One region of the Streptomyces sp. NPDC002490 genome, then DNA from elsewhere that is predicted to be linked to it. Evidence: predicted binding sites of a transcription regulator. Region 1 holds the regulator's gene; each other region holds the start of a gene.

What was found. The regulator HrcA, encoded in region 1, represses chaperone genes, less so after heat shock. The targets are predictions, from matches to a motif close to TTNGCACTCNGNNNNNCNGAGTGCNAA.
Region 2: the regulator HrcA is predicted to act here: its motif matches at 2,159-2,185, upstream of groES (co-chaperone GroES).
Region 3: the regulator HrcA is predicted to act here: its motif matches at 1,360-1,386, upstream of groL (chaperonin GroEL).

Annotation. Positions count from the first base shown of each region.
Region 1 is NZ_JBEOWM010000002.1:139,083-142,356, forward strand. Features, by position in the region: gene dnaJ (molecular chaperone DnaJ) at 217-1,353, opposite strand; gene hrcA (heat-inducible transcriptional repressor HrcA) at 1,354-2,370, opposite strand; gene ABT092_RS01890 (MBL fold metallo-hydrolase) at 2,562-3,274, shown strand, end outside.
Region 2 is NZ_JBEOWM010000023.1:19,193-22,466, forward strand. Features, by position in the region: gene groL (chaperonin GroEL) at 1-1,581, opposite strand, end outside; gene groES (co-chaperone GroES) at 1,707-2,015, opposite strand; gene ABT092_RS16695 (polysaccharide deacetylase family protein) at 2,286-3,182, opposite strand.
Region 3 is NZ_JBEOWM010000018.1:125,155-128,428, reverse strand. Features, by position in the region: gene groL (chaperonin GroEL) at 1-1,202, opposite strand, end outside; gene ABT092_RS14425 (cold-shock protein) at 1,654-1,857, opposite strand; gene ABT092_RS14420 (MoaD/ThiS family protein) at 2,281-2,556, opposite strand; gene thrC (threonine synthase) at 2,682-3,274, opposite strand, start outside.

The sequences.
Region 1 (3,274 bases):
ACATTTGGCATATTCGGCCGCCGGTACTCCTCTGCATATCGGCCATCACGGGCCGCTGTCGCTGGTCAGCGGCGTACTTGAGGATTGGACCAGCCGCACAGCGGCGATTGTCGGCCACTCCCCTGGTCCACACGGGTGTTGACAAGGGTGCGCCCCTCGCTTCCGGACCTCGGAAGGAGGGGCGCACCTCACGGAGCGTGGCGACCGCACTACGGGTCAGCGGCCGTTGAACGCGTCCTTCAGCCGGGAGAACAGGCCCTGCTGACCTGGCTGGAACTGACCGGTCGGTCGCTCCTCGCCGCGCAGCTTCGCCAGCTCCCGCAGCAGCCGTTCCTGTTCCGGATCGAGCTTGGCGGGGGTCTGCACCTCGACGTGGACGATCAGGTCGCCGCGACCGCCGCCGCGCAGATGGGTCACCCCGCGACCGTGCAGCGGGATCGACTGGCCGGACTGGGTGCCGGGCCGGATGTCGATCTCCTCCAGTCCGTCCAGCGTCTCCAACGGCACCTTCGTCCCCAGCGCGGCGGCCGTCATCGGGATGGTCACCGTGCAGTGCAGGTCGTCGCCGCGCCGCTGGAAGACCGCGTGCGGCAGCTCGTGGATCTCGACGTAGAGGTCACCGGCGGGACCGCCACCGGGGCCCACCTCGCCCTCGCCGGCGAGCTGGATGCGGGTGCCGTTGTCGACACCGGCCGGGATCTTCACGGTCAGCGTGCGGCGGGAACGGACCCGGCCGTCGCCCGCGCACTCGGGGCACGGGGTGGGCACCACGGTGCCGAAGCCCTGGCACTGGGGACAGGGCCGGGAGGTCATGACCTGGCCGAGGAAGGACCGGGTCATCTGCGAGACCTCGCCCCGGCCGCGGCACATGTCGCAGGTCTGGGCGCTGGTTCCGGGCGCGGCGCCCTCGCCGTTGCAGGTGGTGCAGACCACGGCGGTGTCGACCTGGATGTCCTTGGTGGTCCCGAAGGCCGCCTCGTCCAGCTCCACCTCCAGCCGGATCATCGCGTCCTGCCCGCGCCGGGTGCGGGAGCGCGGGCCGCGCTGGGACGCCGTGCCGAAGAAGGCGTCCATGATGTCCGAGAAGTTGCCGAAGCCACCCGCGCCGAAGCCGCCGGCGCCGGCGCCGCCCGACTGGGACAGCGGATCGCCGCCGAGGTCGTAGACCTGCTTCTTCTGCGGGTCCGACAGCACCTCGTAGGCGGCGTTGATCTCCTTGAACCGCTCCTGGGTCTTCGGATCGGGGTTGACGTCCGGGTGCAGCTCGCGCGCGAGCCTCCGGAACGCCTTCTTGATCTCGTCCTGGGACGCGTCGCGGCGCACGCCGAGTACGGCGTAGTAGTCCGTGGCCACTTACGACTCCGCCAGGATCTGTCCGACGTAACGTGCCACTGCGCGTACTGCTCCCATCGTTCCCGGGTAGTCCATGCGGGTCGGGCCGACCACGCCGAGCTTGGCGACTGCCTCGCCGCCCGAACCGTAGCCCACCGACACCACGGACGTGGAGTTGAGTCCCTCGTGGGCGTTCTCGTGACCGATCCTTACGGTCATGCCCGAATACTCGGCCTCGCCGAGGAGCTTGAGGAGCACGACCTGCTCCTCCAGCGCCTCCAGCACGGGCCGGATGGTGAGGGGGAAGTCATGTCCGAAACGGGTGAGGTTGGCGGTGCCGCCGATCATCAACCGCTCCTCCGTCTCCTCGACCAGCGTCTCCAACAGGGTGGAGAGGACGGTCGAGACACTGCCCCGGTCCTCGGCGTCGAACACCTCGGGCAGGTCCTGCACCAACTGCGGCACGTCGGTGAAGCGCCGGCCGGCGACCCGGCTGTTGAGCCGGGCCCGCAGATCGGCGAGGGAGGTCTCGCCGAAGGGGGCGGGACAGTCCACCATGCGCTGCTCGACCCGGCCGGTGTCGGTGATCAGGACCAGCATCACCCGGGCCGGGGCCAGGGACAGCAGCTCCACGTGCCGCACCGTGGAGCGGGTCAGGGACGGGTACTGCACGACGGCGACCTGCCGGGTCAGCTGCGCGAGCAGCCGGACCGTGCGGCCCACCACGTCGTCGAGGTCCACCGCGCCGTCCAGGAAGTTCTGGATGGCCCGGCGTTCCGGGGCCGTCATCGGCTTGACGCCGGCCAGCTTGTCCACGAACAGGCGGTAGCCCTTGTCGGTGGGGATGCGCCCGGCGCTGGTGTGCGGCTGGGCGATGAACCCCTCCTCCTCCAGCGCCGCCATGTCGTTGCGGACGGTCGCCGGGGACACCCCGAGGCTGTGCCGCTCGGTCAGCGCCTTGGAACCGACCGGCTCCTCGGTGCCGACGTAGTCCTGGACGATGGCGCGCAGCACCTCCAGCCTGCGTTCGCTGAGCATCGCGCACCTCCAGCTCCGTCTGCCCCAGCGGTGGACCCGCCCGGCCCGGTGGACCGGAGCTTGGCACTCATCACCTTCGAGTGCCAGCGTCCCCAGCCAAGTGTACGGCCGGTGGGCGTGCCCGGAGCAAGGCCGTGACACGTGCGGCTGTCGCCGACCCGGGCGCGGGGGCGGTGATCTAGCGTCACGGCATGCGAACGACACGGGACATCGCCTGGGCGGCGGAGGGTTGGGAGCGGATCGCTCCGCGGGTGGGACGGCGCAGGCTGCCCGGCTGGGACTGCACGGTCGGACTGGTGGCGGGTGAGCGCGGCGCCCTGCTGGTGGACGCCGGGTCCACCCTGCGGGAGGGCGCGGAACTGCGGGAGCAGACGGGGCGGCTGCTGGGCGGGCGGGGTGTGACGCACATCGCGCTCACCCATCCGCACTTCGACCACGTCTTCGGAGCGGCGGCGTTCCGGGACGCCGAGGTCCACGGGGCCGGCGGGCTCGGAACGGTCCTGGTGACCGGGCGCGAGGAGCTGCGGACCGATGCGGTGCGGCACGGGGTCGCCCCGGAGGAGGCCGCGGCGGCGGCCGGCGCGCTGCGCGCCCCCGGGGTCGAGGTGGCGGACGTGTGCGCCCTGGACCTGGGCGGCGTGTCGGTGGTCCTGGCGAACGCGGGTCCGGGGCACACCGGGCAGGACCTGGTCGTGGTGGTCGGCGACCGGTCCGCCGGGAGTCCCCCGGTGGTGTTCTGCGGCGATCTGGTCGAGGAGTCCGGCGAGCCCCAGGCCGGCCCCGACGCCTGGCCGGACCGCTGGCCCGGGGCGCTGGACCGGGTGCTCGCCCTCGGCGGTCCGCACGGGCGGTACGTGCCCGGGCACGGGGCCGTGGTGGACGCGGACTTCGTCCGGGCCCAGCG
Region 2 (3,274 bases), on a different contig from region 1:
CTCGGCCGGCTTCTCGACGACGAGGGTCTCCGTCGTGAGCAGCAGGGAGGCGATGGAGGCGGCGTTCTCCAGCGCGGAGCGGGTCACCTTGACCGGGTCGATGACGCCGGCCTTGACCAGGTCGCCGTACTCCTCGGTGGCGGCGTTGTAGCCGTGGCCGGCCTCCAGGTCGGCGACCTTGGAGACGATGACGTAGCCCTCCAGGCCGGCGTTCTCGGCGATCCAGCGCAGCGGCTCGACCGCGGCGCGGCGGACCACGGAGACGCCGGTGGCCTCGTCGCCCTCCTTGCCGAGGTTGCCCTCCAGCACCTTGGCGGCGTGCACCAGGGCGGAACCGCCACCGGAGACGATGCCCTCCTCGACCGCGGCGCGGGTCGCGGAGATGGCGTCCTCCAGACGGTGCTTCTTCTCCTTGAGCTCGACCTCGGTCGCGGCACCGACCTTGATCACGCAGACGCCGCCGGCGAGCTTGGCGAGGCGCTCCTGGAGCTTCTCGCGGTCCCAGTCGGAGTCGGTGTTCTCGATCTCGGCCTTGATCTGCGCCACGCGGCCGACGACGTCCTCGGAGTTGCCGGCGCCGTCGACGATGGTGGTGTCGTCCTTGGAGACGGTCACCCGGCGGGCGGAACCCAGCACCTCCAGGCCGACCTGGTCGAGCTTGAGGCCGACCTCCTCGGCGATGACCTGGGCACCGGTGAGGGTGGCCATGTCGCCGAGCATCGCCTTGCGGCGGTCGCCGAAGCCGGGGGCCTTCACCGCGACGGCGTTGAAGGTGCCGCGGATCTTGTTGACGACCAGGGTCGACAGGGCCTCGCCCTCGACGTCCTCGGCGATGATCAGCAGCGGCTTGGAGCCACCCGCCTGGATGACCTTCTCCAGCAGCGGCAGCAGGTCCTGGATGGAGGAGATCTTGCCCTGGTGGATGAGGATGTACGGGTCTTCCAGGACGGCTTCCATGCGCTCCTGGTCCGTCACGAAGTACGGGGACAGGTAGCCCTTGTCGAAGGCCATGCCCTCGGTGAAGTCCAGTTCGAGGCCGAAGGTGTTCGACTCCTCGACGGTGATGACACCGTCCTTGCCGACCTTGTCCATGGCCTCGGCGATCAGCTCGCCGACCTGCGGGTCCTGGGCGGAGAGACCGGCGACGGCGGCGATGTCCGACTTCTCGTCGATCGGGCGCGCGGTGGCGAGGAGCTCGTCCGAGACGGCCTTGACGGCGGCGTCGATGCCCTTCTTCAGGGCGGCCGGGGAAGCACCGGCGGCGACGTTGCGCAGACCCTCCTTGACCAGGGCCTGGGCCAGCACGGTGGCGGTGGTGGTGCCGTCGCCCGCGATGTCGTTGGTCTTGGTCGCCACCTCCTTGACGAGCTGGGCGCCGAGGTTCTCGTACGGGTCCTCGACCTCGACCTCACGGGCGATGGTGACGCCGTCGTTGGTGATGGTCGGCGCGCCGAACTTCTTGTCGATGACGACGTTGCGACCACGGGGGCCGATCGTCACCTTGACGGTGTCGGCCAGCTTGTTGACGCCGCGCTCAAGGGCGCGACGGGCGTCTTCGTCGAACTTCAGGATCTTCGCCATGGGAGCGGTTCAGCCCTCTCAGAAACTGCTGGAAGCGGTGAAACGGAACGCGCCCCCGGCACCCGGCTTCGCGCGGGGCCAGGGGCACGTTCCACGAGCACGGGGCGCCTCGGGACGCCCGGTGACTACTTCTCGATGATCGCGAGCACGTCGCGGGCCGAGAGGACGAGGTACTCCTCGTTGTTGTACTTCACCTCGGTGCCGCCGTACTTGCTGTAGAGGACGACGTCGCCGACGGCGACGTCGAGCTCGACGCGCTTGCCGTCCTCGACCCGGCCCGGGCCCACGGCCAGGACGACGCCCTCCTGGGGCTTCTCCTTGGCAGTGTCCGGAATGACCAGGCCGGAGGCCGTGGTCTGCTCGGCGTCGAGCGGCTGGACCACGATGCGGTCCTCAAGCGGCTTGATGGCAACCTTGGAGCTGGTGGTCGTCACGATCCGACCTCCCCCTTCGGAGATCTCACGGGGTCAATTGTCTGGGGTGGCGACCAGGTCGATCCGTCGTCGCGGGTGCCGGACCTGCCTGTCGCATTGGCACTCGCCGGTGGAGAGTGCCAGGGCCGAGACTATGACCGCGATTAGCACTCGGTCAAGCGGAGTGCCAACGCGCCGTCCGTTCGGGCTCCGCCGCACGCTCCCCGCGCACGGTCGGGCGGCCCGCTCGGCCGCGAGCGGGACCCTCCTGCGGCCGGCGGTCCCGCCCCGTCAGAGGTAGTCCTCCAGCTTGGCCACGGCGTAGCCCTGGTCGGTGACGTGCTTCAGGAAGCGGCGCATGGCGTCGGGCATGCTGCCGCCCCAGTCCCCGCGGCCCCGGAAGTGGGTGAGCACGATGTCCCCGGGGTGCAGGCTGCGGTCCCACTCGCGGTACTCCCAGCGGTCGGCGAAGACCTCCTCGTTCCAGAGCGGCACGTGACGGATGCCGCAGGACCCGGCGGCGCGTAGGGTGTCGGCGTTGTAGTTCCCGTACGGCGGCCGGAAGACGGTGGGCCGGGTCCCGTACTGCTTCTGGATCACGTCCTGCATGCCGCAGATCTGCTGCTTCTGCTGGGCGTAGGACAGGCCCGGCAGGTAGGGGTGGGTCAGGGTGTGGTTGTTGAGGGTGACCCCGGCGTCGCGCATGGCGCGGAAGTAGCCGTAGTCCTCCTTGACCAGGTAGTCGCTGAGGAACGCGGTGTACGGGACCTGGAGCTCCTCCATCATCCTGATCAGCGCCGGGTCCTTGTCGGCACCGTCGTCGATGGTGAGGAAGACGACCTTGTCCCTGGTGGGGACGGTGGTGAAGACCGGCGGCAGGCCCTCCTGCCCCTCGACCTCGAACCCGTCCCGGGTGGTGATCCTCGGCTTCACGGCGGGCGGCGGCGGGGCGAGGAGCGGGGGCTTGGCGAGCCCCCAGCGCTTGGCGGTGGCGAGCCGGGCCGCCTCGACGGTGCGCTTGCGGACGGCGGCGGCGTCCTCGACGGCCTCCTTCGCGCCCTTCGCGCCGGGGGCGCCGCCCGGCTGCCCGGAGGCGGAGGCGGCGGGCTTCGCCGGCTCGGCCGGTTCCGTGCCGCAACCCGCGACGGTGGTGGCGGTGACACCGAGGGCGAGGACGGCGACGAGCACCCGGGCGAGCGCTCCGGGGCGGATCCGCCGGCGTGCGCTCGGGCCCGCGCTGGCGGGTGCTCCGGGGCGTGCGGGCACTTCAGGACGTACGG
Region 3 (3,274 bases), on a different contig from region 1:
GCGTTGCGGACGGCGTCCTCGATGCGGTGCTTGCGCTCCTTGAGCTCCACCTCGGTGGCGGCACCGGCCTTGATGACGGCCACGCCGCCGGCGAGCTTCGCCAGGCGCTCCTGGAGCTTCTCGCGGTCGTAGTCCGAGTCGGAGTTCTCGATCTCGGCGCGGATCTGGTTCACGCGACCGGCGACCTGGTCGGTGTCACCGGCACCGTCGACGATGGTGGTCTCGTCCTTGGTGATGACGACCTTGCGGGCGCGGCCCAGGAGGTCCAGGGTCGCGTTCTCCAGCTTGAGGCCGACCTCCTCGGAGATGACCTCGCCGCCGGTCAGGATGGCGATGTCGCCGAGCATGGCCTTGCGGCGGTCGCCGAAGCCCGGGGCCTTGACGGCGACGGACTTGAAGGTGCCGCGGATCTTGTTGACGACCAGGGTCGACAGGGCCTCGCCCTCGACGTCCTCGGCGATGATCAGCAGCGGCTTGCCGGACTGCATGACCTTCTCCAGCAGCGGCAGCAGGTCCTTGACGTTGCCGATCTTGGAGTTGGCGATCAGGATGTACGGGTCGTCCAGGGACGCCTCCATACGCTCCATGTCGGTGGCGAAGTACGCCGAGATGTAGCCCTTGTCGAAGCGCATGCCCTCGGTGAGTTCCAGCTCCAGACCGAAGGTCTGGGACTCCTCGACGGTGATGACGCCTTCCTTGCCGACCTTGTCCATGGCCTCGGCGATGAGGTCGCCGATCTGGGTGTCGGCGGCGGAGATGGAGGCGGTGGAGGCGATCTGCTCCTTGGTCTCCACGTCCTTGGCCTGCTCCAGCAGGGCGGCGGAGACGGCCTCGACGGCCTTCTCGATGCCGCGCTTGAGGGCCATCGGGTTGGCGCCCGCGGCGACGTTGCGCAGACCCTCGCGGACCAGCGCCTGGGCGAGGACGGTCGCGGTCGTCGTGCCGTCACCGGCGACGTCGTCCGTCTTCTTCGCGACCTCCTTGACCAGCTCGGCGCCGATCTTCTCGTAGGGGTCTTCGAGCTCGATCTCCTTGGCGATGGAGACACCATCGTTGGTGATCGTGGGGGCGCCCCACTTCTTCTCAAGGACGACGTTGCGGCCCTTGGGGCCGAGGGTGACCTTGACGGCGTCGGCGAGCTGGTTCATACCGCGCTCAAGGCCGCGCCGCGCCTCCTCGTCGAACGCGATGATCTTGGCCATGTGAAGTGGTCCTCCCGGACTGAAGGGGGTCCTACCCGCGCCCTTACGGCGTGGGAGCGGATGGTTCGGACCGCGCTGGCGCCCGCGACGGACGGCCTACGACACCGGGTGAGGGATGCCCCCGCCCGGTCCGCGGGCCTCACCGACCCGGTCCTTCGTAGCACTCTCACTCGTAGAGTGCTAACGCCAATGATTAGCACTCGACAGGTGCGAGTGCAAGCGGCTTGCCCTTGCGACATACCGCCGCCATCGCTTCCGTGCAGGTCAGGGCGGTTCGGCCAACCGAAGCACGACCGGGGCGCGACCGAATGCGGGAACGGTGTCGCCGGGGCGCGGGGGCGCGACAGGGGGCGGGCGGGAACGGGCGGCGGGCGGGGGCGGACAGCACGGAGGGTCCGCACCCTGTCGGGGTGCGGACCCTCCGGAACGTCGCAGCCAGTCGACGCCGGCGTCAGACGGCCAAACGGACCATATCGGCCTGCGGCCCCTTCTGACCCTGCGAAATCTCGAACTCGACCCGCTGACCCTCTTCGAGGGTGCGGTACCCGTCCATCTGGATGGCGCTGTAGTGGACGAAAACATCCGCACCACCGTCGACCGCGATGAAGCCGTAGCCCTTCTCCGCGTTGAACCACTTGACGGTGCCCTGAGCCATGCCTAACTCCCCTATTACTGGCCCTTGCACAGGACCGCACTTCGCGGGCCCGGGTCAGACCTCCACCCCCCAACGGTTGGGGGTGTGCGCCGGAACGCGTCGACCGCCGCTGAATGTATCTGTCCAACTGCCGTCTGCAACAGGTCAACTGGACGAGAAATCCGGGGACGGCCGCTCGGAGAAAGGCGGATGACCGGCGCGAATTCAGGGCAACTCGGGCCGGTCAAATGTGATGAAAGGGCCAATTCGGTAATGCTCTTTGGCTGCTTCTTGTCGGCGCGCGGCTGAGAAGTCATATGTGTGAAGCACAAATGCGCGAGCCATTTCCCCAACCCTACCGCGTTCAATCCTCATGAATGACCCCCTCCGCTTCTCTTGCGGAGGGGGTCGAGGTGATGACGGAGCGTCAGCCCCGGCGGAGGCTCAGCCGCCGGCGACGGCCGGGATGATCGAGATGCCCGCGCCGTCCGGGGTGGCGGTGGCGAGGCCCTGCTCGAAGCGGACGTCGTCGTCGTTCACGTACACGTTGACGAAGCGGCGCAGCTTGCCCTGGTCGTCCAGGACCCGACCGGCGATGCCCGCGTGGTTCTTCTCCAGGTCGGCGATGACCTCGCTGAGGGTCGCCCCCTCGGCGGGAACCTCGGCCTGGCCGCCGGTGTACGTGCGCAGGATGGTCGGGATGCGAACGGTGACACTCATGAGAAGACCTTTCCGGTCGTTTCCGGAGAGAACCGGAGAGAAGTGGAGGGAAGGGGAGGGAAGGGCGGGGGGAGTTTCGCGACCTCCCGCCCCGGGGACGTCAGGGGGCGGGAGGGGGTGGCGGTTCAGTCGGTGGCGAGGCCCGCCGCACGGAAGGCGTCGAGGTTCGGCTTGATGGTCGCGGTGGGACGGGCCCGGTCGGCGACCGCGTCCAGGGTCTTGAGCCCGTCGCCGGTGTTGATGGCGACGGTGGTCAGCGTCGGGTCGAGCTGCCCGCTCTCGATGAGCTTCTTGGTGACGCCGAGGGTGACGCCGCCCGCGGTCTCCGCGAAGATGCCCTCGGTCCGGGCCAGCAGCGAGATCGCCTCGACGACCGCGGTGTCGTCCACGTCCTCCACCGCACCGCCGGTGCGCCGGGCGATGTCGAGGACGTAGGGGCCGTCCGCCGGGTTGCCGATGGCCAGCGACTTGGCGATGGTGTCGGGCTTCTGCGGGCGGACCACGTCGTGGCCGGCCTTGAAGGCGGTGGAGACCGGGGAGCAGCCGGTGGCCTGGGCGCCGAAGATCTTGTAGGGCTTGTCGGCGACCAGCCCGAGCTTGATCAGCTCCTGGAGGCCCTTGTCGATCTTCGTGAGCTGGGAGCCCGAGGCGACGGGGATGACGATCTGGTCCGGGATCTCCCAGCCGAGCTGCTCGCAGATCTCGTACGCCAGGGTCT